DNA from 3 places in the Ruegeria sp. YTSC199 genome. Region 2 is predicted to be linked to each of the others. Evidence: riboswitches for the same ligand, from Rfam matches in the RefSeq annotation. Region 2 holds a riboswitch; each other region holds the start of a gene.
What was found. A riboswitch is a leader RNA that binds a small molecule or an ion and turns the genes downstream of it on or off. The one in region 2 is predicted to bind cobalamin.
Positions count from the first base shown of each region.

Region 1: another riboswitch for cobalamin. It lies ahead of AC2FEE_RS20040 (hypothetical protein); the one in region 2 lies ahead of AC2FEE_RS00325 (DUF1636 family protein).
Region 3: another riboswitch for cobalamin. It lies ahead of AC2FEE_RS09660 (DUF1636 family protein); the one in region 2 lies ahead of AC2FEE_RS00325 (DUF1636 family protein).

Region 1 covers NZ_JBXWMF010000025.1:52,492-59,489, forward strand. The annotation lists gene AC2FEE_RS20025 (bifunctional 2',3'-cyclic-nucleotide 2'-phosphodiesterase/3'-nucleotidase) at 77-1,924, shown strand; RNA gene ffs (signal recognition particle sRNA small type) at 1,964-2,062, shown strand; gene AC2FEE_RS20035 (alpha/beta hydrolase family protein) at 2,102-2,959, opposite strand; cobalamin riboswitch at 3,101-3,321, shown strand; gene AC2FEE_RS20040 (hypothetical protein) at 3,403-3,810, shown strand; gene AC2FEE_RS20045 (protein-tyrosine phosphatase family protein) at 3,812-4,315, opposite strand; gene AC2FEE_RS20050 (DNA polymerase III subunit gamma/tau) at 4,449-6,200, shown strand; gene AC2FEE_RS20055 (YbaB/EbfC family nucleoid-associated protein) at 6,349-6,693, shown strand; gene recR (recombination mediator RecR) at 6,758-6,998, shown strand, end outside.
Region 2 covers NZ_JBXWMF010000001.1:66,392-73,389, reverse strand. The annotation lists gene AC2FEE_RS00355 (hypothetical protein) at 1-253, opposite strand, end outside; gene AC2FEE_RS00350 (TolC family outer membrane protein) at 328-1,746, opposite strand; gene AC2FEE_RS00345 (protein-L-isoaspartate O-methyltransferase family protein) at 1,843-2,496, opposite strand; tRNA gene AC2FEE_RS00340 (tRNA-Cys) at 2,725-2,798, shown strand; gene AC2FEE_RS00335 (NAD(P)-dependent oxidoreductase) at 2,842-3,798, opposite strand; gene AC2FEE_RS00330 (LysR substrate-binding domain-containing protein) at 3,902-4,786, shown strand; cobalamin riboswitch at 4,859-5,067, shown strand; gene AC2FEE_RS00325 (DUF1636 family protein) at 5,162-5,542, shown strand; gene cobW (cobalamin biosynthesis protein CobW) at 5,539-6,594, shown strand; gene cobN (cobaltochelatase subunit CobN) at 6,601-6,998, shown strand, end outside.
Region 3 covers NZ_JBXWMF010000008.1:41,994-48,991, forward strand. The annotation lists gene AC2FEE_RS09635 (hypothetical protein) at 1-360, opposite strand, end outside; gene AC2FEE_RS09640 (hypothetical protein) at 435-575, shown strand; gene AC2FEE_RS09645 (hypothetical protein) at 704-937, opposite strand; gene AC2FEE_RS09650 (hypothetical protein) at 1,069-1,380, opposite strand; gene AC2FEE_RS09655 (DUF3299 domain-containing protein) at 1,377-2,141, opposite strand; cobalamin riboswitch at 2,284-2,473, shown strand; gene AC2FEE_RS09660 (DUF1636 family protein) at 2,568-2,924, shown strand; gene AC2FEE_RS09665 (ABC transporter ATP-binding protein) at 2,921-3,706, shown strand; gene AC2FEE_RS09670 (ABC transporter substrate-binding protein) at 3,726-4,673, shown strand; gene AC2FEE_RS09675 (FecCD family ABC transporter permease) at 4,675-5,688, shown strand; gene AC2FEE_RS09680 (UbiX family flavin prenyltransferase) at 5,663-6,271, opposite strand; gene AC2FEE_RS09685 (UbiD family decarboxylase) at 6,268-6,998, opposite strand, start outside.

The DNA.
Region 1 (6,998 bases), on a different contig from region 2:
TTTTGGGGAAAATGCTTAACATATAACTGCCAAAAGTAGAAATTTGTCACACCCTATTCATCTGCCGCGCCCTGTCTTGAAGATACGGATATTGGCGACCTCCGATCTGCATATGAATCTGAGCGGCTTCGACTACTACTCCGACACCCCGGAACCCACAATTGGGTTTACGCGCACCGCCAGTCTGATCAGGGCAGCGCGGAACGAAGCGATGGCGGCAGGCGCGATGGTTCTGCTGTTCGACAACGGAGATTCGCTGCAAGGCACACCAATCGGTGAATGGGCTGCGGAACCGGCCAATGCACCACATATTCTGATGCAGGCCTTTGGTGATCTGGACTATGACGCCATCGGGCTGGGCAACCATGATTTCGGCTTTGGACTGCAGGTTCTGGATCGAGTTCTGGCCGACGCTCCCTGCGCGGTGGTGTGCAGCAATGTGCAAAGAAGGAACGCCGATCCTCTCTGGCACAGCCATGCAATCCTGACGCGCACGGTCCCGTGCCATGACCAGCAGGCTACGCTGAAAATCGGAGTGTTTTCGGTGCTTCCGCCACAGACCGCCAAATGGGAGTCGCACCGGTTGCAGGACCGGGTTACCATTGACGATATCCTGACCTGCGCCCGCAACAAGGTGCGGGACCTGCAGGCAGAGGGCTGTGATCTGATCCTTGCGCTGGCGCATACGGGGTTGGGATCGCCTTTCGCGGAACCCAATTTGGAAAACGCAATCATCCCGATGTCCGCCATCGACGGCATCGATGCCCTGATTGCCGGACATTCCCACCTGACACTGCCTGGCCCGGCGCATGAGGGGTTGAACCATGTCGATGCAGCCCGGGGGTGGGTTCACGGGAAACCCGTGGTCATGCCGGGGTCGGCTGGATCGAATCTGGGGGTGATTGACCTGAACCTGCGCAAGGCGGACGACGGTACGTGGACGATTAAAGACCACAGCACTGAATTGCGCGCGGTTTCCCCGACCCGGTCTGGCGGAGTGGCCCAGCCGGTTGCGGAAGACCCTGAAATACTGCGGCTTTTCACCAAAGGTCATTTGGAAACGCGCCGTCATACGGCGCAACCGGTGGGCCGCACCGATCAGCATCTGCACAGCTATTTCAGCTTTTGCGTTGCGGATAAGGGGCTTGCTTTGGCCGCAGCGGCGCAGGCGGCGGCCCTTCACCCGTATCTGCAGGGATCGCCCGTTGCGGAGCTGCCCGTTCTGTCCGCGATGGCGCCCTCAAAATTCGGAGGACGTGCCGGGCCGCGATTTTATACGGATGTGCCACTGGGACAGGTATTCCTGCGCCATATCAACGACCTGTATGTTTTTCCCAATGAATTGCAGGCCGTTGTCGTTAATGGCGCGCAGATCGGTGATTGGCTGGAAATGTCGGCAGGCGTGTTCAACCAGATCAAACCGGGGTTCGAAACCGATCTGGTCGATCCCAGCCGGGCCGGGCATAATTTCGACGTTCTGCAAGGGTTGAGCTATCAGATCGACCTCTCGCAACCTCCACGCTTTGACGCCGCAGGTCATCTGAGCGATCCCGCACATCGCCGTGTTCACGACATCCGATTCGAGGGCCGTCCCGTGGCACCCGACCAGCGCTTTGTCGTTGCGCTGAACAACTACCGAGCCAACGGGGGCGGCCATTTCCCCTTTGTCGACCAGGCCGAGCCGATCCCGCTGCCTGCACAACCCGTTCAGCACATACTGCGAGACTACATGTCGGGTGCCCTGCCACGGGACCCGCTGGAAAAAGCGCCGCGCGCCTTTCGGTTTGCTCCATTTCCCGGCGCGACAACCCTGCTCAGAACCGGTCCGAAGGCCCGCGATCATATTGCCGAGCTTGAAGAATACACTCCGCAGCTGATCGGAGAAGACGATGACGGCTTTTTGCTGATCCGTTTAACGCTCTGACGGGTTGTCATTTCCGCGCCTGTTGCCTATATCGTGCGTTGAGAGGTTGGCGCGGGCGAGCGCCTCGCCAACCTGGTCAGGTCCGGAAGGAAGCAGCCACAACGAGCCCCGCTTGGGTCGATGTCCAACCTCTCACTTCTTGCCCGTAGCGAACGTAAAGCGCCAGAACCGGCGAAGTCATGCGATCAGCCGTGGCCAAAGGGCTGCGTTGCGGCGCGCAAAAGCGCCGATGTGCCCAACTTCCAACAAGCCAAATTCACCGGGTGACAACAGGTGACGGCGCGCATCTGGACCGTACAGATCAGCCAATCGCCACACCGCATTGGGCGGTACCACATCATCATCCTCGAAGGTAAACAGGTCCACGGGCGTCCCTGACTGCGCCCAGCGCGCATCAGGCAAGGATATCCCGATTTCGGGCAGGTAGTTGCGTGGCGCGGTGCACCACCGCCGCCATTGCCAATATACCGATGCCGGCAGGTCCGCCCCGACCCCCAGCGCCTTGCCAGGAAGATACCCCAGGGCTTTCACCGCCAAGGGTGCGTGACCATACCAGAACAGCAAAGCCAGCGCCCGATACGGCCAGGGGTGATCCGATACCGTTACAGGGCCGGAACAGACGCAGATCATGCGGTCGATCTGATCGACGTCGGGCTGAATCGGCCCCAGCATCCCGCCGACCGAATGTCCGATGCTCCACTGCTGCGCATCGGGGAACCTGCGCCGCATTTCAGCGCGGGCCGCAGGCATGTCGACCAAGGCCCAATCGGCCATCTTGACCCGTGATTCTTTCAACGACCCGTTCAGAGAATGGCCGAAATCGCTGTAGTCGTAAGTCAGACAGGCCATCCCCCGCTCGGCAGCCAGCCAGCGTGCAAAATGCTGGTAATAATCTCTCGGTACACCGGTAGCACCGTGAATGACTACGGCCACCTGGGGCGCGGACGCTGGCAGATAAAGGCGTGCCGACAAGGTGCCCGCGCCGGACTGAAACTGAAAGTCCTCGATCGAAACGGTTTGTGCAGTGTCCAGCATGGTGCGGCCTCCGGATTTTGAACCGATTGGTTCACTTTCTTCAATCCGCAGCGTTTTCCGTCACAAGTCAACAGTGGTCGTACATGACCACGCGTCGACCTGGCCGTGCAAATTGCCCGCTTGACTCGGACCGCCCGCACCCGCTAGCGATGCCGTGATGGTTCTCGACCCCAATCCGGGGCGGGATGAAAAGGGAACACGGTGCGGTTCTGCCCCGGTTATACCGGAACGAACCAAGGCCGCGACTGCCCCCGCAACTGTAAGCGGTGAGCAATGCCGAAACACCACTGGCCGAAAGGCTGGGAAGGTCGGCAACGCGATGACCCGCAAGTCAGGAGACCTGCCATCGAACCAAAACCGAAACTCGGGCGGGGTGTCCGGGCAGGTCGTCAGCATGCTGTCACACCTGATCTACGCCCCGTCCTACGCGCGGAGGGCGCACAATGATCTGGAAGACCAAGACCCACGAATACTCGGCCACCGTATGCCAGCGAACCGGCAAGACCTGCCCAGCATTGGCACGGGTCGCGCGTGTCATTACTCAGGCGATAGAGACCGCCGCACCTGCAACAACCCCCGATTTTCAGGTCGAAGGCAGCAGTGAACTGGCCCATTGCCTTGAAGGTTGCACCGCCCGATTTCGCGCGCGGCCTGATCAGATTCGGGTCTTTTGCGGCACGGAACCCGATGTCTCCACCGATTCACTTGATAGGTATGCCGACATGATGTTCGCAGATGTGTTCAGCTCTCTGCCCGCCGATGTTATGGCCAACCCGCCCTGCGCGATGCTCGAGGTATTGATGCTGGCCGCAAGTCCGGTTGCGCAACAGGAGCAGCACGCGGCGCTCTAAGCTAGCTGCCCTTTCGGGCGCTGGCCGCCTGCGCCGCCCATTGCAACTGGCCGTCGGTTTCAACGGCGCAGGGCCGCACGGCGCGTAGACGTTTCAGCGCTGCCTCGGGCTGCTCGCCCTGTTCGACCATAAGGCGCAAGGCAACCATGCCGGACCGGCCGCAACCGCCCCGGCAATGCACCAACACCCGCCCTCCACGGGACAGGACTTGTGCCGCCGCCGCGCTGACCTCGGCCCATGCGGCCTGAACTTCTGGCGGTGGCGCGCCGAAATCCGTAACCGGCAGATGCGCCCACCCAATAGAGGCGGCGCGAAGATCGTCGCCGAGTCCGGCGGCGCCTTCCTGTAGCATTTCAATCTCAGTGGTCATGGAAACCACCAGATCCGGCTGCCAGTCTCGGATGCTACGAAGATCCTGCAGGTAGTTGCCGCCGCGCCCCGGGACTGGTGAAAGGGCAACCGTGCCATTTCCCACCTGCACGGCGTGAATCGCAAAGAGTCTCAAAAGATGGCCCTCCTGCAATCGTTTCTACGATGCGCAAACTGTCCTGCAAACCGAATTTCGCCTACAGCGGCGGTGGACGCGGGCGGCGGGGGTCTCTACGCTGCATTCTTGAACCGAATCCGACAGAGCAGACATGAACGACACGCCAAGCCCCGCCTATCAGGTTCTTGCCCGCAAATACCGCCCCGAAACCTTTGCCGATCTCGTCGGTCAGGATGCGATGGTCCGAACGCTGAAAAACGCGTTCGAGGCCGACCGGATCGCACAGGCCTTCATCATGACCGGCATTCGCGGCACGGGTAAGACCACCACGGCGCGGATCATCGCCAAGGGCATGAACTGCATCGGCCCCGATGGCCAGGGCAAGCCGACCACGGAACCCTGCGGCCAGTGTGAACACTGCGTGGCCATCATGGAAGGCCGCCATGTCGACGTGATGGAAATGGACGCCGCCAGCCGCACAGGCGTCAACGACATCCGCGAGATCATCGACAGCGTTCGTTACCGCGCCGCCAGCGCGCGCTATAAGATTTACATCATCGACGAGGTCCACATGCTGTCGACCAGCGCGTTCAACGCGCTGCTCAAGACGCTTGAAGAACCACCCGAACATGTGAAGTTCATCTTCGCCACAACCGAGATCCGCAAAGTGCCGGTGACGGTGCTGTCCCGTTGCCAGCGCTTCGACCTGCGCCGGATCGAGCCAGAAGACATGATCGGCCTGCTCAGCAAGATTGCAACGGCCGAGAAAGCCCAGATCGCGGATGACGCGTTGGCTTTGATCACACGTGCGGCCGAAGGGTCGGCACGGGATGCAACCTCGCTGTTGGATCAGGCGATCTCACACGGGGCCGGGGAAACCAGCGCCGATCAAGTGCGTGCGATGTTGGGACTGGCCGACCGCGGGCGGGTGCTGGACCTGATGGACATGATCCTGCGCGGAGATGCCGCGAGCGCCCTGACCGAACTGAGCGCGCAATACGCCGAAGGCGCGGATCCGCTGGCGGTGCTGCGCGATCTGGCCGAGATCACCCACTGGGTATCAGTGGTCAAGATTACCCCGGACGCAGCCGAGGACCCAACCGTATCACCGGATGAACGCGCCCGTGGTCAGCAGATGGCTGAGGCCCTGCCTATGCGGGTACTGACCCGGATGTGGCAAATGCTGCTGAAAGCGCTCGAAGAAGTCTCGGCGGCTCCGAACGCGATGATGGCTGCCGAGATGGCTGTCATTCGCCTGACCCACGTGGCCGACCTGCCGAGCCCAGAAGAACTGATCAAGCGGTTGCAGGATGCACCGCCGCCCCCGCCGAACGGAGGCCCCGATGGCGGCACCGTAGTGCCATCACATGCCCCTGCTCAACCTGCTGCTCCTGCGTATACCCCGACGGCACGCGGATCTGCCGGAGCGCCAACTGCCGCGCTGGCCCAGGACACCCAAGCGGCGCTTGCACGGTATCCCAGCTTTGACCATGTCGTCGAACTGATCCGGACGAACCGGGATGTGAAACTGCTGGTCGAGGTTGAAAACGGCGTGCGCCTTGTGTCCTATTCGCCCGGTCGGATCGAATTCACGCCTACGGACAACGCACCCACAGACCTGGCCCAAAGGTTGGGAACAGCGCTGCAGCGGTGGACCGGAAACCGCTGGGCCGTTTCGATTGTCGCCGACGGGGATGCCGCAACCATTGCCGAGGTCCGGGATGCCGCCGATCTGGCGCTGAAGGCCGAGGCCGAACAGCATCCTCTGGTGCAGGCCGTGCTGATGCAATTCCCGAAAGCGCGCATTAAACGGATTGAGACACCCGAAGAACGCGCCGCCAAGGTCGAAACCGAAGCTCTGCCAGAGGTCGAAGACGAATGGGATCCGTTCGAGGAGGACTAAAGCAAGCCCTCCCCGAAATTCTGCCGGGCCCAACCGGAGGAAAGGTCTTGTCAAAGACCTTGACGACGGGCGGGAGCACCCTCGCCCCTTGTGCCACGCGGATGGCATCCGTATTTAGGCGGCAAACCGATACACAGGAGAAAGAACGATGCTCAAAGGTTTAGGCGGTCTCGGCGACATGGCCAAAATGATGAAATCCGCACAGGACCTGCAAGCCAAGATGTCCGAAATGCAGGAAGAGCTGAACAACCTTATGGTCGTCGGTGAGTCCGGTGCTGGCCTGGTCAAGGCAACCGCCACTGCCAAAGGTGAACTCAAAGGTCTGGACATCGACCCGTCGATCTTCAACGGCGACGACAAGGAAGTGGTCGAGGACCTGATCCTGGCCGCCATCAAGGATGCGCAGACCAAAGCAACGGAATGCTCTCAGGCCGAGATGGCAAAGCTTACAGAAAGCATGGGCCTACCGGCAGACATCAAGCTGCCGTTCTGATAGACACTCCTGACGGAAAACCGGCCGGGCGCCCCTGCCCGGCCCTTTTGCAGGAGCACCCGCGGTGAGTTCGAACAGCGAAATCGACAACCTGATTGACCTGATGGCCAAGCTGCCGGGCCTCGGTCCCCGATCGGCCCGCCGCGCCGTACTTCACCTGATCCGCAAACGCGCCCTGTTGCTGACGCCGCTCTCGGACGCGATGCAGCAAGTGGCCATCACTGCCCGCGAGTGCCTGAACTGTGGCAATGTCGGCACCACTGATATCTGCGATATCTGCGACAACGAGGCGCGCGCGACCGGAG
Region 2 (6,998 bases):
TATCGCACGCCCGCAGAAGCATCGGCTTAACGGAATCTTCCGCCTTGTAGGCCGATTCCTTTTGTTCGGGTTGTGGCTGCTCAATCGTCATCGGTTCATTGACCCGCAACGCGTCGGTCAAAACCAGTCTTCCAGGTTTTCTGGAAAGGGACGACGCCAGTACTCCCGGCGTTTTTCGGTCTTCTTCGGTGACCAGACGCTTAATCGAGGACAGGACGTCCTCGATTCCCGCTTTTACGACTTTATCCGTCATTGTTCTCTACCGCTCTATCCTCAGGATCGAGTGTAGCTAAACAAACCGGACCTCACAACAGGTAGTATTGGCCCTTAGTCGCGACGCAACGCTTTGAGGACCCGATCCAGATCCCTGCTCTGCCGGCTGACCTGCGCCGGAGCCTTCTTCACCAGGTTGTAATAGAGTGTCGGATCATAAATTTGCACAGCCAGACCCAGACGTTCCGCCGTCAGTAGACCCTGCGCCTGCAGCAACTGGTACGCCGCACGGGACCGTTCGGTGCGCGATGCGACCTCGGCCAATTGTGCATCCAGCAGATCCTGCTGAGCGTTCAGCACGTCAAGAGTTGTCCGCGCACCCAATGTCGCCTCTTCCCGGATACCGTCAAACGCAACCTGCGAGGCGCGGACCCGTTCGGTCGATGCTCTCAGGCTGGCAGTCGCGGCCTGAAAAGCAGCATAGGCGTCAGCAACCCCTTGAGTGATGTCCTTTTGCACGTTCAGAAGGTTGGCGCGCGAAGCGTCCCGTGTCGCCATTGCCCGGCGGACCGTGGCAGCCAGTCGGCCACCAGCATAGATCGGCTGTTCGAGGCGCAGCGCGATAGTTGCATCTTCGAGGCTGTCATCGTTGTCATAGCTTTCGCGAATACCCGCATCGGCGTTCAGCCTGACATTCGGACCAAGATTGGCACGCTGCTGCTGCACGACCAGGTCAAGAGCACGCACCTGGTGCTGAGCTGCCTGAATGGCCGGATGATTACGCTGCGCTAGGCTGACAGCTTCACCCTCGGATCGCGGCAGATTAGGCAAGCTCGGCTGACCGGCTGTGCGCCCGGGAGCTTTACCTACCGCGTTGACATATTCCGCCTGCGCAATGCTCAGGTTACCACGCGCGACCGCAAGGTCCGCTTGCGAGCTGGCCAGCTGCGCCTGGGACAGCGCGACGTCCGTACGGGTCACCTCACCCACATCAAAGCGGTCCTGCGAGGCCCGCAATTCCTCGGCCGACACATCGACGTTGTTCAGACGGATTTGCACGGTTTCTTCCTGCAGCAACACGCCCAAATAGGCGTTCACACCGCGGAACAGGACCTGCTGTTCGACGTCCAACAGAGTCTGACGTGTTGCCAAAACCGTTTCCTGCGCCGATTGCTTACCCAAGATTGAGAAGCCGCCATCATAGATCAATTGGCTCAGCGTGAGTCCGGTAAAAAAGTTAGCCGGTTCATTCCTGACCACGCCCAGATCTGTAGAATTGCGCGTATAGTCCTGACTGACTTCCACTGCCCAGTTGATGATCGGGCGCAGCGCCGACAGTGCGATAGCGACATCTTCATCGGCCGCACGCAACAACGCGCGGTTCTGCTCCAGCAAACCGCTGGTGTTATAAGCCCCGATAAAGGCGTCGGTCAAATTATCCGCCCAAACCGCACGTCCTGGAATGACACTCAGCGCTATACCCGCCGTTAATGCCAAAGCCTTCACAAACTTCGTCCCCGTCCTTGCACGCATAACGAAATCCTTCTCAAATCAAAATTACGCTGCCCTGAGCGTAGTTTGCGCGTTTGTTTTCAACTAATCAAGGCAACAGAAAAATATGGGAAGGAATTATAGCGAAAATGCACACTCCGCGCAAAAGGCCTGTAAAACTGGGGCGTTGGCATTGAAGGCATGACGCCAGGTCACTCGCCCACCGGATTTGTGCCCGATCCGAACGGTGCCAAGCTCTCCGTCCACGAACAGGCAAGCAATACGCCCGTGATCCTTGAGTTGTGCGATCAGCGTTTCGGGCACCTGCTCGACGCCACCCTGGATCATAATCACGTCATACGGGCCATGCTCGGTCGCGCCCTGCTCCAGCGGGCCGACATGTACGATCGCGTTGTCGGCCTCCGCCTCCATCAGGATCGTCTGCGTCTCTGCGGCGAGGGCTTCGTCCTCTTCCACGGCCACGACCAGTTGCGACATGCGCGAAGCGACGGCGGTGGAATATCCCATTGCGGGGGCGATATCCAAAACGACCTCGTCATTCGCAATGTTCAGCACGTCCAGCATCTTGGCCAGCGTCCGCGGCTCCAGCAGGCAACGCCCGTTCCCCAGATCGATCACACCTTCGGCATAGGCGGCCTCGCGCTGGGCATCCGGTACAAAGTTCTCTCTCTGGACGGTCAACATGGCGTCAATGATAGGGAATTTCGTGACATCAGAGGGTCGGACTTGTGTATCAACCATCGTACGGCGCCGAGTTGCGAAATCTGTCATTGGATCGCTCATGTTAGTCCCAGGTATTCCCGGCTTGTGCCATATCCAGACGAAACCGGCAACGGCTGTCGCGTTGAAAGTTTGGCCGGATCACAGGAACTTGGTGTCGCACTGCGCCAAGTCGCGGCACATGGGAACGGATTTTTACAATCAACCCACTGGACGCCCCTGACGAAAGGTGTTAAAACGCCTGCCACACCACAGCAAGTATTTGATTTTGCTTGAAAAGGCGAGTTGGCGGAGTGGTGACGCAGCGGATTGCAAATCCGTGTACACCGGTTCGATTCCGGTACTCGCCTCCACTTCTCTACATTGACAACTGGCCGTATTGCGCCGCGTGGTGCGTCATTCCGCCCTTCGGCCCTGCGGGATGACTTCGTAGCCCGGTTCTTCCGGTTCGTCATCCAGCATTTCGGGCGGAAAGCCGGGGGCTGTGATGTCCAGGCCGGTGGCCTCTTCTAACCGCTTGATAATGTTCGGAGACAGTTCACGGTCGCCGTAACGGGCGATGCCATCTTCGAAGATGCGGATCATCACCGGGTTGATTTCCAGCGGCACTCCGGCCCGGTCGGCCACGTCCTGGAACAACCCGATATCCTTTTTAACAAGGTCCATCGTGAAAGAGATATCACGCGATCCGTTCAGGATGACCTGGCTTTCGGTTTCATGCACGAAGGAAGTACCGGAGGAAATCTTGATCGCCTCATAGGTGGTGTTGAGGTCCATCCCGGCAGCCTTGGCAGTCACCAGCGCCTCGGCACAGGTGATCAGGTTGGCGGTGGCCAGATAGTTCGTCAGCACCTTCAGGACCGAGGCCGAACCTAAATCTCCGGTGTGCAGAACTCGCCGTCCCATCGTGGTTAGAAACGGCAAAATCCGCTCGAATGTTTCGCGGTCGCACCCTGCGAAGATCGAAATGTTGCCGGTCGCCGCCCGGTGGCACCCGCCGGACACCGGGCAATCGACCGCGGCGCCTCCGCGTTCGACCACCATCGCGCCGAGACGCATAACCTCAGTCTCATCGGTGGTCGACATCTCCATCCAGATTTTGCCCGGAGCGACCTCGGGCAGCATCTCTTTCATCACGGCGTCCGAGGCGGCCGGGGACGGCAGACAAGTGATGACTGCATCACAATCCCGCATCATCTGCGCCGGACTTTCGGCAGCTTTGGCGCCTTTGGCCACGTATTCGGCCACCAGATCGGGGGCGAGGTCATGGACCGTCAAGTCAATTCCGTTGCGCAGCAGCGAGCCGGACAGCTTGCCGCCGACATTACCCAAACCGATGAATCCGACTTTCATTTCACCCTCCCGAAGGTCGTCGTTTGTGCTGAGTATCCCTATTGCCTGCCGGAAACAAAAATGAATAATAACACGTGATATAGGTAAAAATTTTTGGTGATAGATGGATCGCCTTCCAAATCCCGCTTGGCTGCGCAGCTTCGAATCCGCCGCGCGCCATCTGAATTTCACCACAACCGCGCGGGAACTTGGCCTGACGCAAACAGCCGTTTCACTGCACATTCGGTCCCTCGAAGCCGAGCTGGGTCAAAAGCTGTTCACACGAAATGCGCGGCGGCTGGAACTGACCGAGCTTGGGCAGTCTTATTCGCTGACAGTGCGGCGCGCTCTGGCCGATATCACACTGTCCACCAACAGCCTGTTTGGCCCGGCCTCGCGTCAGACACTTACGATCCGCGCCGCTATATCGACTGCCACCTACTGGATCGCCGCCGAACTGCCCGACTTCACCGAACGGCATCCGGACATCCCTGTCCGTCTGGTGTCGCATATCTGGAATGACAGCGGGACACCCGGCGATGTGGATGTGGAAATCCGCTTGGGTTACGGTGACTGGCCGGGGGTGCGATCCGAAAAACTCACCGACGAAAAGCTGGTCCCGGTCTGTCGGGCTGGGGACGACTCAGCAAAGCTGATCTCCCTGCCGCACGGGCCGCTGATTCACATCCTTGGATACGAGGACAACTGGGCGCGGTATCTTCAGGCCAACGGCATAGCGCCGCCCCACCAGCCGCCCCGGCATTCTGTGGACACCACGGTGGCGGCGCTGCAACTAGTGATGGCTGGTGCAGGATATGCCACGATCCTGGAACGGTTCGCAAACAACGCAATTCGGCAAGGCGCACCGATTGCGATTGCGGGTCCGGCGATTCCCTTTGCCCAGTCGCATTATCTGGTCAGCGCTCAACGGGCCGTGCAATCCACGGCAGCGGCGGGTTTGTTTTGCGCGTGGTTGCAGGAACGGCTGGTGGCGGATGCCGCGGATTGACACAAGCTGGTCGCTTTTCTGTTCTATGGGGTTTCTACCCCTGTCTCGCGCTTGACAAGGCCCCTGCCCGTGCCGCATGTCGCTTGCGTTGGTGTCCATCCACGGATGGATGAAAAGGGAATGCGTCAACGGTGATCCGTCAAACGCAGCCGCCCCCGCGACCGTGACCGGAGAGGGTGCCCAAAGCCACTGGCCGAATTGGCCGGGAAGGCGGGACATCCGACAGAGGCCCGCCTCTGACATCCGCAAGCCGGGAGACCTGCCAGCACGCGAAGATGAAACCGGGCGGGGTGTTCCGGTGTCGGGTCCATGTTGCGACACGTGGCCCGCATGAAACCCCGTCCCCCGCAATGAGGATTTGGGGGGATGAGAGACATGACCGAGACCGCACCAGTCGAGCTGCTGGTCTGTACCACGTGCCGCCGCGGCTTGCCCGTTGAGGACGACGCGCAACGACCCGGCGCCTTGCTTCACAAAGCACTGGAAGAGGCCGAACTGCCTGAGGGCGTGACCCTGAAAGCCGTCGAATGCCTGTCAAATTGCGATCAGGGCTGCTCCATCGTGCTGCGCGGCGGGCCGGATCGCTGGACCTTTGTGTATGAGCATTTGAACGAAACCGACCATGTTGATGTCATCGTCGATGGTGCCACCAAGTACCTTGCCGCCGAAGATGGTTTGGTCAAATGGCGCGAACGCCCTGAACATTTCCGCAAAAACTGTGCGGCCCGTATTCCCCCGATTGGAGCCCTGAAATGAGCAACCTCGAAAAACTTCCCGTCACTGTGATCACCGGCTTTTTGGGCTCGGGCAAGACTACGCTGGTCAAGCACCTGATGCAGAACCCGCAGGGCAAGCGTCTGGCCGTTGTGGTCAACGAGTTTGGTGATGTGGGCGTAGATGGCGATATTCTGAAATCCTGCGCCATCCCGGATTGCCCGGCAGAGAACATCATGGAACTGGCGAACGGTTGCATCTGCTGCACCGTGGCTGATGATTTCATTCCGACCATCGAGGCCCTGATGGCGCTGGAGCCGCGCCCCGATCACATCCTGATCGAAACCAGCGGTCTGGCCCTGCCCAAGCCGCTGTTGAAGGCGTTCGACTGGCCGGATATCCGGTCGAAGATCACCGTCGACGGGGTGATCGCTCTGGCCGATGCCGAGGCTGTTGCCGCCGGTCGTTTTGCCCCGAATGTCGAGGCCGTGGATGCCCAGCGCCTGGCCGATGACTCGATCGATCACGAAACGCCCCTGTCCGAAGTGTTCGAGGATCAGGTCTCCTGCGCTGACATCATCTTGCTGACCAAGCCTGATCTGGCTGGCCCCGAAGGCGTAGCCAAGGCCAAAGAGGTGATCGCGACCGAGGCTCCACGCCCCCTGCCCGTCGTCGAAGTAGCCGAAGGTGTAGTGGATGTCCGCGTTGTGCTGGGTCTGGAAGCAGCAGCCGAGGATGACATGGAAGCCCGTCCATCGCATCACGACGGCCACCACGATCACGAGCATGACGACTTCGAAAGCATCATCGTTGAGTTGCCGGAACAGAGCGATGCTGTTGATCTGGTTGCCAAGATCGAACGTCTGGCCACGGAACTGAACATCCTGCGGGTCAAAGGCTATGCAGCAGTATCAGGTAAACCCATGCGCCTGTTGGTGCAGGCCGTCGGCACGCGCGTCCGTCACCAATTCGACCGCCCATGGGAACCGGGTGAAGAGCGCCGCTCGCGTCTGGTGGTGATTGCCGAGCATGACGACATCAACGAGGCCGCGATCCGCGATATCCTCGTCGGTGTTTCTGAGCCCGCCGAGTAACCACACATGCACGTCGTCTTCCGCGAAAGTCACGGGTTAGAGGAAACCGAGACCGCGACCGATCTGGGCCAGAGCCCGGCGGATCTGGTGGTGCTGTCCTTTTCGGACAGCGACCTAGGCGCTTTCGCGGCGGGCTGGCATCGTGGTGGAGGCCCCGAGGGGCGGATGCCGACGATGCGTCTGGCCAACTTGGCGGCGCTGAAGCACCCCCTTTCCGTCGATACCTATGTCGAACAGACATTGGAGGGTGCGAAAGGCATCCTGATCCGTTTGATCGGCGGCGTGCCTTACTGGTCTTACGGCTTGCAGCAGGTTCTGGCGCTGGCGCAGGCCAAAGGCATCGCGCTGGCCGTTCTGCCTGCGGATGGGCGTGAGGACACGCGGCTGGATGATTTCTCCACCCT
Region 3 (6,998 bases), on a different contig from region 2:
ATTGGTCTGCCAGATCGTCGGGCCACCTTCGGGGTGACCACTACGCGGACGGATGCGGCCTTCGCGAAAGGGCTGGGCGAATTCGCAACTGGACCTTTGCTGGGTATCCCAATGCGCCGCCTGTCGCGGGGCCTCGGCATAGGGGCGTGCGTTATGCGGAATGGATAGCCACCCAAGCAGAACCTGCGCCCCGTCCGGGATCGCGCTACCATGCACAAATGTCAGGTTATGCCGCTTGGTGCTCTGCCATTCGCATTTCGCAATTGCCAGCGTACGGATCGGGACGAAATTGCGGCAAACCGACACGACGCCATCGGGTTTTCCGCCAATGCCGACACGCCAATTGTCGGGCAACTCCACCGGGGCACCACGCTGAAAGAACCCGTTGCCGGCACAATCGGAGAGACATCGAACAGCGTATCAATCACGGTGAGTTGAACAACGTTATCCCCGGCAAACTCGACAATGTCGATCTGCCGGGCGCGCAGAAGGCGGCGCAGCCGTGGCCCGTATTTTTCCCGTATGACCGGATTGGCCGCCACTTTCTGCAGGCTGGGCACCCGGAGCGCAAGTAGTGAGCCGCGCGCCTGATGATTGGTGCCTCTGACCTCCTAACGGTACTGCGGCAGAGGTGGCCCCGCGACCACGGCAAACGGCCCCAGCAGCGCCACACGACACCAGAACTCCCAATTTCCGCCCTTAATCAGGCTTTCGTCATAGCCCCGGCCCGTCGGGTAACATCGGTCCTGAGCACCAGCCCCCGACCATTGACCACAAAAGTCTTGCGCAACAGCGCGTCCAGTTGATCCAGCGCGGGCACCAGCGTCCGATTGTACGCGCCGCGTAACGGATCGCCGTCGGTCGAGCCATCGTCGATGCAGGTCACCTCGAACGTCCCAAACCTCTGGGCGCCCACGCCGTCGAGCGTTTCAGTCACGAACCTGTCCGCCTTGCAGGCGGGAAGATGATCGAAAATGCAGGTTGGTCCATTTCAGCGCCCTCCGATCCGGTCCACATTAATCGCCGCGTTGCTGTATTCGGCGAACTCAAACCGCAACAACCCGGCTATCATGCCCGCTCCCCGGTACACCTCGAGCAAGCCGTGAACCCATCTGGCGCGCGAACCGAACCCGGGCACAGGAATATCACAGCACGCCGACCCATCGCGCCCTCGCTTTTGACCGCCCGCATCGCCACGCCCTTGCGCCGGATCAGGGCGGTACGGCTGTGCGAATTGCCTTTACCAAACCAGCGCCGCAGCAAGTGGATCGAAGTGCGGTTTTCGGGCACGTAATCCCAGACCAGAGCCTTTACCGCGCGGATTTGTTCAGGAGGCGATCGGCAAGGCAGTTCGTGGGGCCGATCCGGTGATCCCGTCACTCAGACGCCTTCCCCGCGCCGGTTTTACGGTTGCCCGCAGCACGGAAGCGATCGGCTATGCTCTGCGTCCACTCCAGCTTGCCGCCCTGTGTTTCCAGGGTTTCGACGCTATCGGCCTCCAGCCGGAACGTCGCGCGCATGGGCATCAATCCATCCACCACCATCATATTCTGCTCTGACGGATCGATGGTCAGCTTTCCCGTCAGACGGACCGGCTCGTGGACGTAACCGGGCTCCCAGTCGCCGTTCAGCCGTACCCGGATCGTCTGATTGGGCGGCGGCGGCGGCAAGTGGCTGCACATCCCAGGCTGAGGCACCAGATAAGCAATGGGGTGCCCGTCGGCGTCGGGCGGCGCCGGAATGGCAAACCCCGCCAACGTCACCGTTTGACCGTCAAATTCAGGATTTCCGGCCGCACCGGCGCGATCCCGGCGCTGGGCCACGACAAGTCGCTGGTCCAGTAGCCAGTCGATATCGATACCATCCGCAGCCAGGGCCTCCTCGGTTTCAACCAGAAGCTCCTGCCATTTCAGCCGCTCATTGGAGCTGCCCACACCCTGATACAGCCTGCCGCGCAGGCGCACGACGAAAACCACATCGTCGAACTGCTCCGGGGTGAGATCGCGGTAGGGGTCTTCGAAGACCTGAACGGACGGGTCCGGCAAGTCGGACCAATCCAGAGCAGCCCCCGGTGCCGCCAGCGCAGAAGAACCGCACAGGCTCAGCGCCAGAATCGGTGCAAGGCGAAACCAATGTCGCATGTTCTGAGTTTATCTCCCTGCCAAGATCATTCCAGCCAGTTTTTGCGAACAACGTCCTTCACTGGCCACCCTTTTACCTCAGGCCTGGCCGGTAACAAACGAACAGGATGAAACTTTCATATTGACGCACTGGGCGATCTCGGGCAGTCAATCTGATGATGGTTCCCCCAATTGGGGATGAAAAGGGAATACGGTGAGGTCCGCCAACTCCGTGACTGCCCCCGCAACTGTAAGCGGTGAGCGAAGCCATGAATCCACTGGCCCACAGGCCGGGAAGGATGGCCAAGCCAAGACCCGCAAGTCAGGAGACCTGCCATCATGTTTTCAACCAACCCGGGGCGGGGCGTCCCGGAAGGAGGTAAAGTGACGAACACGTTACGTTATTACATTTCCACCACCTCGCTTCGACATTAAGCGGAGCGGGCAATGGCAAACAATCCCGAACACTTCCTGCTGATTTGCGAGACCTGCAACGGCACGGACGCCGCGCATGCGATCCGAAAGGCGCTGACGCACCGGCTACCATCCGGGTTTTCCATACGCATGGTTTCCTGCATGGCTGGTTGTGACCGACCAACAACCGTAGGCTTTCAGGCTGTTGGCAAAGCGCAATACCTGTTTGGTGACGTCAAATCCTCGCAGGATATTGATGCTCTGGCCCAGTTTGCGGGGCAATTCCACGACAGTGGGAACGGTTGGACCAATGCTTCTGACCGTCCGCGTGCATTGTTCGACAAAACCTTGGCTCGTATGCCCCGTCTGAACGTGGAGGTGCACCCGTGACAAACGCAGCGTTTCTGGTCGCGCGTGGCCTCGAGTACTACGCACTCAACGGCGATGTCCTGCTACAAGGCGCATCCTTCGAACTGGACAGGGGTGCGATTTTGGCCATAGCCGGGCCGAACGGGGCCGGGAAAACAACGCTTCTGAACCTTTTGTGCGGTGCAGCCGAGATGGTTCTGGGGGATGTCCTTGTCGATGGGCGAAGCCTGAAACAGATGTCGTCCAAAGACCGTGCACGCATGATCGCCGTTGTCAGCCAGCAGGAGTTTCCGGACGGTCGGCTGCTGCTGCGAGACTATGTAGCGCTGGGTCAGATTCCGATCCGCTCAGACCGATCCGCCGAAGGTCACGCGGTCGAGCTTGACCGGATACTGGACCTGACCGGGCTGGGCGCACTGGCGGACAAACGGATGGCCTTGCTGTCCGGTGGCGAACGCCAGCGCGCGCATATCGCCCGCGCCCTGGCACAAAATCCGTCGCTATTGTTTCTGGATGAACCAACCAACCATCTGGACCCGGACTCCAAGGGGCGAATGCTGTCGCTGGTGGCCGAACTGGACATCACGGTGGTCATGATCGTGCACGATCTGGTCATGATCCCCGAATTTGCCACCCACGTGGCGCTGATGAAATCCACACGTCTGACCAGTTTCGGCCCCGTGGCCGAAGTGCTGACGCCTGCGCATGTGCGCGACACGTTTGGCGTCGATTACCTGTGTTTCCAGCACGAAGGCCGTGTGATCCCGGCGCTGGATATCCGAAGAACCCCCGTTTCAAACTAACTTAAGGAAACTCCCCCCAATGAAACATATCTGGTCTGCGGCCCTGATCACCGCCATGGCAGGCAGCGCCTCCGCGCATGAAGTGACGGTAGACAATTGCGGCGAACCGCTGGTTTTCGAATCTCAACCAGAACGGCTGGTCGTTCATGACATGAACATGACCGACATGGCGTTTGCCCTGGGCCTGCAGGACAAGATCGTGGGCCTGACCGGCATCACCGGCTGGTACAAGACCAGCCCCGAATTCGACACCCTGCGCGGTGACATCCCCGAACTTGCGCCGAAATACCCGACAGTTGAAAATCTGGTTGCGGCTGAACCCGACCTGTTCTTCGCCGGTTGGTATTACGGCATGAAACCCGGCGGCGACGTGACACCCGACACGCTGGAGCCGTTTGGCATCAAGACCATGATCCTGACCGAAAGCTGCGTGCATCTGGACAAGGATCGCCCCGAAGCCAGCATGAATCTGTTGTTCGACGATGTGCTGCGTCTGGGCAAGGTCATGCATGTCGACGACAAGGCCGAAGCCCTGGTCGGCGGTTGGAAAAAGGATCTGGCGGCCATCGAAGCACAGACTGCCGATCTGGCCAAACCGCGGGTCTTCCTGCTGGATGGTCCGGCCGACGCCCCTTTCACCGCCGGAAAATTCGCCATTCCTGATGCGATGATCGCGGCCGCTGGCGGCGAGAACGTCACCCATGACATGGATACCAGCTGGGGCCGCACCTCGTGGGAGGCTGTCGCCGCATCAAACCCGGAATTCCTGGTGCTGCTGGACTATCAAACCGGCAATGGTGCAGAAGATACGTTCAAGTTCCTGCAGGAACATCCGGTGATGTCGCAAACCGACGCCGTGAAAAACGAGCGCTGGATCGGCCTGCGGTACGAGGAACTGACCCCTGGACCGGCAAATATCGAGGCGATCTCGAAAATGGCAAAAGCCATGCACCCGGGCCTCAACTGATATGAACAGATTGAGCCTTGTGCTCGTGCTGGGGGCGGTCGTTCTGACCGCCCTTTTGCTGATTTCGACCGTCTACGGAACAACATCCATTCCAGCGACAGACGCATTCAACGCTGTTTTGTTGGGCACCGGGATGATCGACGGAGAGATGTCCGCGCTGCACCGGATCGTGTTCGACCTGCGCCTGCCCCGCGCCCTGTTCGCGGCAGTGATCGGTGCCGGGCTGGGGATTGTCGGCGTGGTTCTGCAGACCACCACGCGCAACGATCTGGCCGACCCCTTCCTGTTTGGTCTGTCCTCGGGCGCGGCAGCCGGAGCCGTGTTCGTCATCACCGTGACTGGTGATATTCTGGGTTTCTGGACCTTGCCGCTGGCGGCGTTTTGCGGCGGCCTTGTGGCGTCGGGCATCGTGCTTGCGCTGGTGCACGCCTTGCGCACAAGTGCACCGGAAAAACTGATCCTTGCCGGTCTGGCGGTTTCCTTCCTGTTCTCGGCCATCACCAATTATCTGATTTTCGCTGGCGACAGCCGAGCTGCGCATTCGGTGATCTTCTGGATGCTGGGCGGGCTGGGTTTGGCTCGCTGGGAAACCTTCCCGCTGGTCTGCGTCGGCCTGCTGCTGATCCTGTCCTATTCGCTGTATCGCAGCCGCTGGCTGGACGCCCTGCTGACCGGAGACCTGACCGCCGCAACGCTGGGCGTACCGGTTCAGGGCCTGCGGTTCAGCATGTTCTTCACTGCGGCCCTTGCAACCGCCGTATTCGTCTCGGTCGCGGGTGTGATCGGCTTTGTCGGCCTGATGGTGCCTCATATTGCCCGCGGCATCGCCGGGCCGCTGCACAACCGGCTTCTGCCCACCGCGGCAATTGTGGGCGCGGCCTTGCTGACGGGATCCGACATTCTCAGCAGGCTTCTTCTGGCGCCACAGGAGTTGCCGGTGGGGATCGTGACAACCTCGATCGGTTCGGTGTTTGTTTTTCTGCTGCTGTTCAGAACCGCAAAGGCTCAGCACTAGAGCCAGGTATCAATCCCGCTTCGGCCCATTGATTTGCCACCGGCGCGGATACTCCCAATAGATCGATCGCGCGGGCGGCAATCTGGTTGACGATATCCGACACGCATTGCGGTTTCAGATAGAAGGCCGGTACAGGCGGCAGGACAATCGCGCCCATTTCGGTGACGGTTGTCATATTCCGAAGATGTACCAATGTCAGCGGCGCTTCGCGGGTCAGCAGGACCAGACGCCTGCGTTCCTTGAGTTGAACGCTGGCCGCACGGGTCAACAGGTTGTCATCCAGACCATGCGCGATTGCCGCCAGTGACCGCATCGAACATGGTGCCACGATCATCCCCGCCACCGGGACCGATCCCGACGCAATGCTGGCGCCGATGTTGTCAATGGAATGGTGGCGGGTTGCCAATCCCCTGAGGGTCTCAAACGCATCCCCCCCACACTCTTCAAGAAGCGTACGTTTGGCTGCGTTGCTGGTGACAAGGTCGATGTCGACGTCCAATCCGGACAATTGCCGCGCAACCGACATCCCGAGTGCCGCACCCGAGGCTCCGGCCACGCCCAGGATCACACGGTGTTGGCTCATGACGCCGCTCCTTTCATCAGACGGGAAACAAGATCGGCGGCAAAGTCCGCGTCTTTGTCTGCCGTTTTCATCACGGTTCCCCATTCTCGGGTGGTTTCGCTTTCGATTTTAGTCGTGGCGTCGATGCCCATTTTTCCGGCTAACCCCGGTTGCGGAGAGGCGAAGTCCAGATAGTCCATCGGCGTGTTCTCCAGCGTCATCACATCCCGACCCGGGTCCATTCGCGTGGCAAGCGCCCAGGCGATGTCATCCCAGTTTGCGGGGTCGATGTCGTCATCCACAACCACGATCATCTTGGTATAGCTGAATTGCGGCAGCATCCCCCACAGCGCCATCATCACCCGGCGCGCCTGACCGGGATAGCGTTTGTCGATACTGACAACGGCCATGCGGTACGAACAGGCGGCGGGCGGCAGCCAGAGGTCGCGGATCTCGGGGATTTGCGCGCGAATGGTGGGCAGCGCAAGACGGTTGAAAACCTCGCCTATGATCGCGGGCTCATCCGGGGGGCGACCGGTATAGGTGGACAGATAAAGCGGGTCTTGCCTATGGGTAACGGCCGTGACCTGCATGACCGGGAAAGGCTCGGCCCGGTTGTAGTATCCGGTGTGGTCTCCGAACGGCCCCTCCGGCGCTGTATCCGTCGGCGACACCCAACCTTCGAGGATGATCTCGGCCTCGGCCGGAACCATCAAGGGCACCGACCTGGCCGCGACAAAGCGGGGGC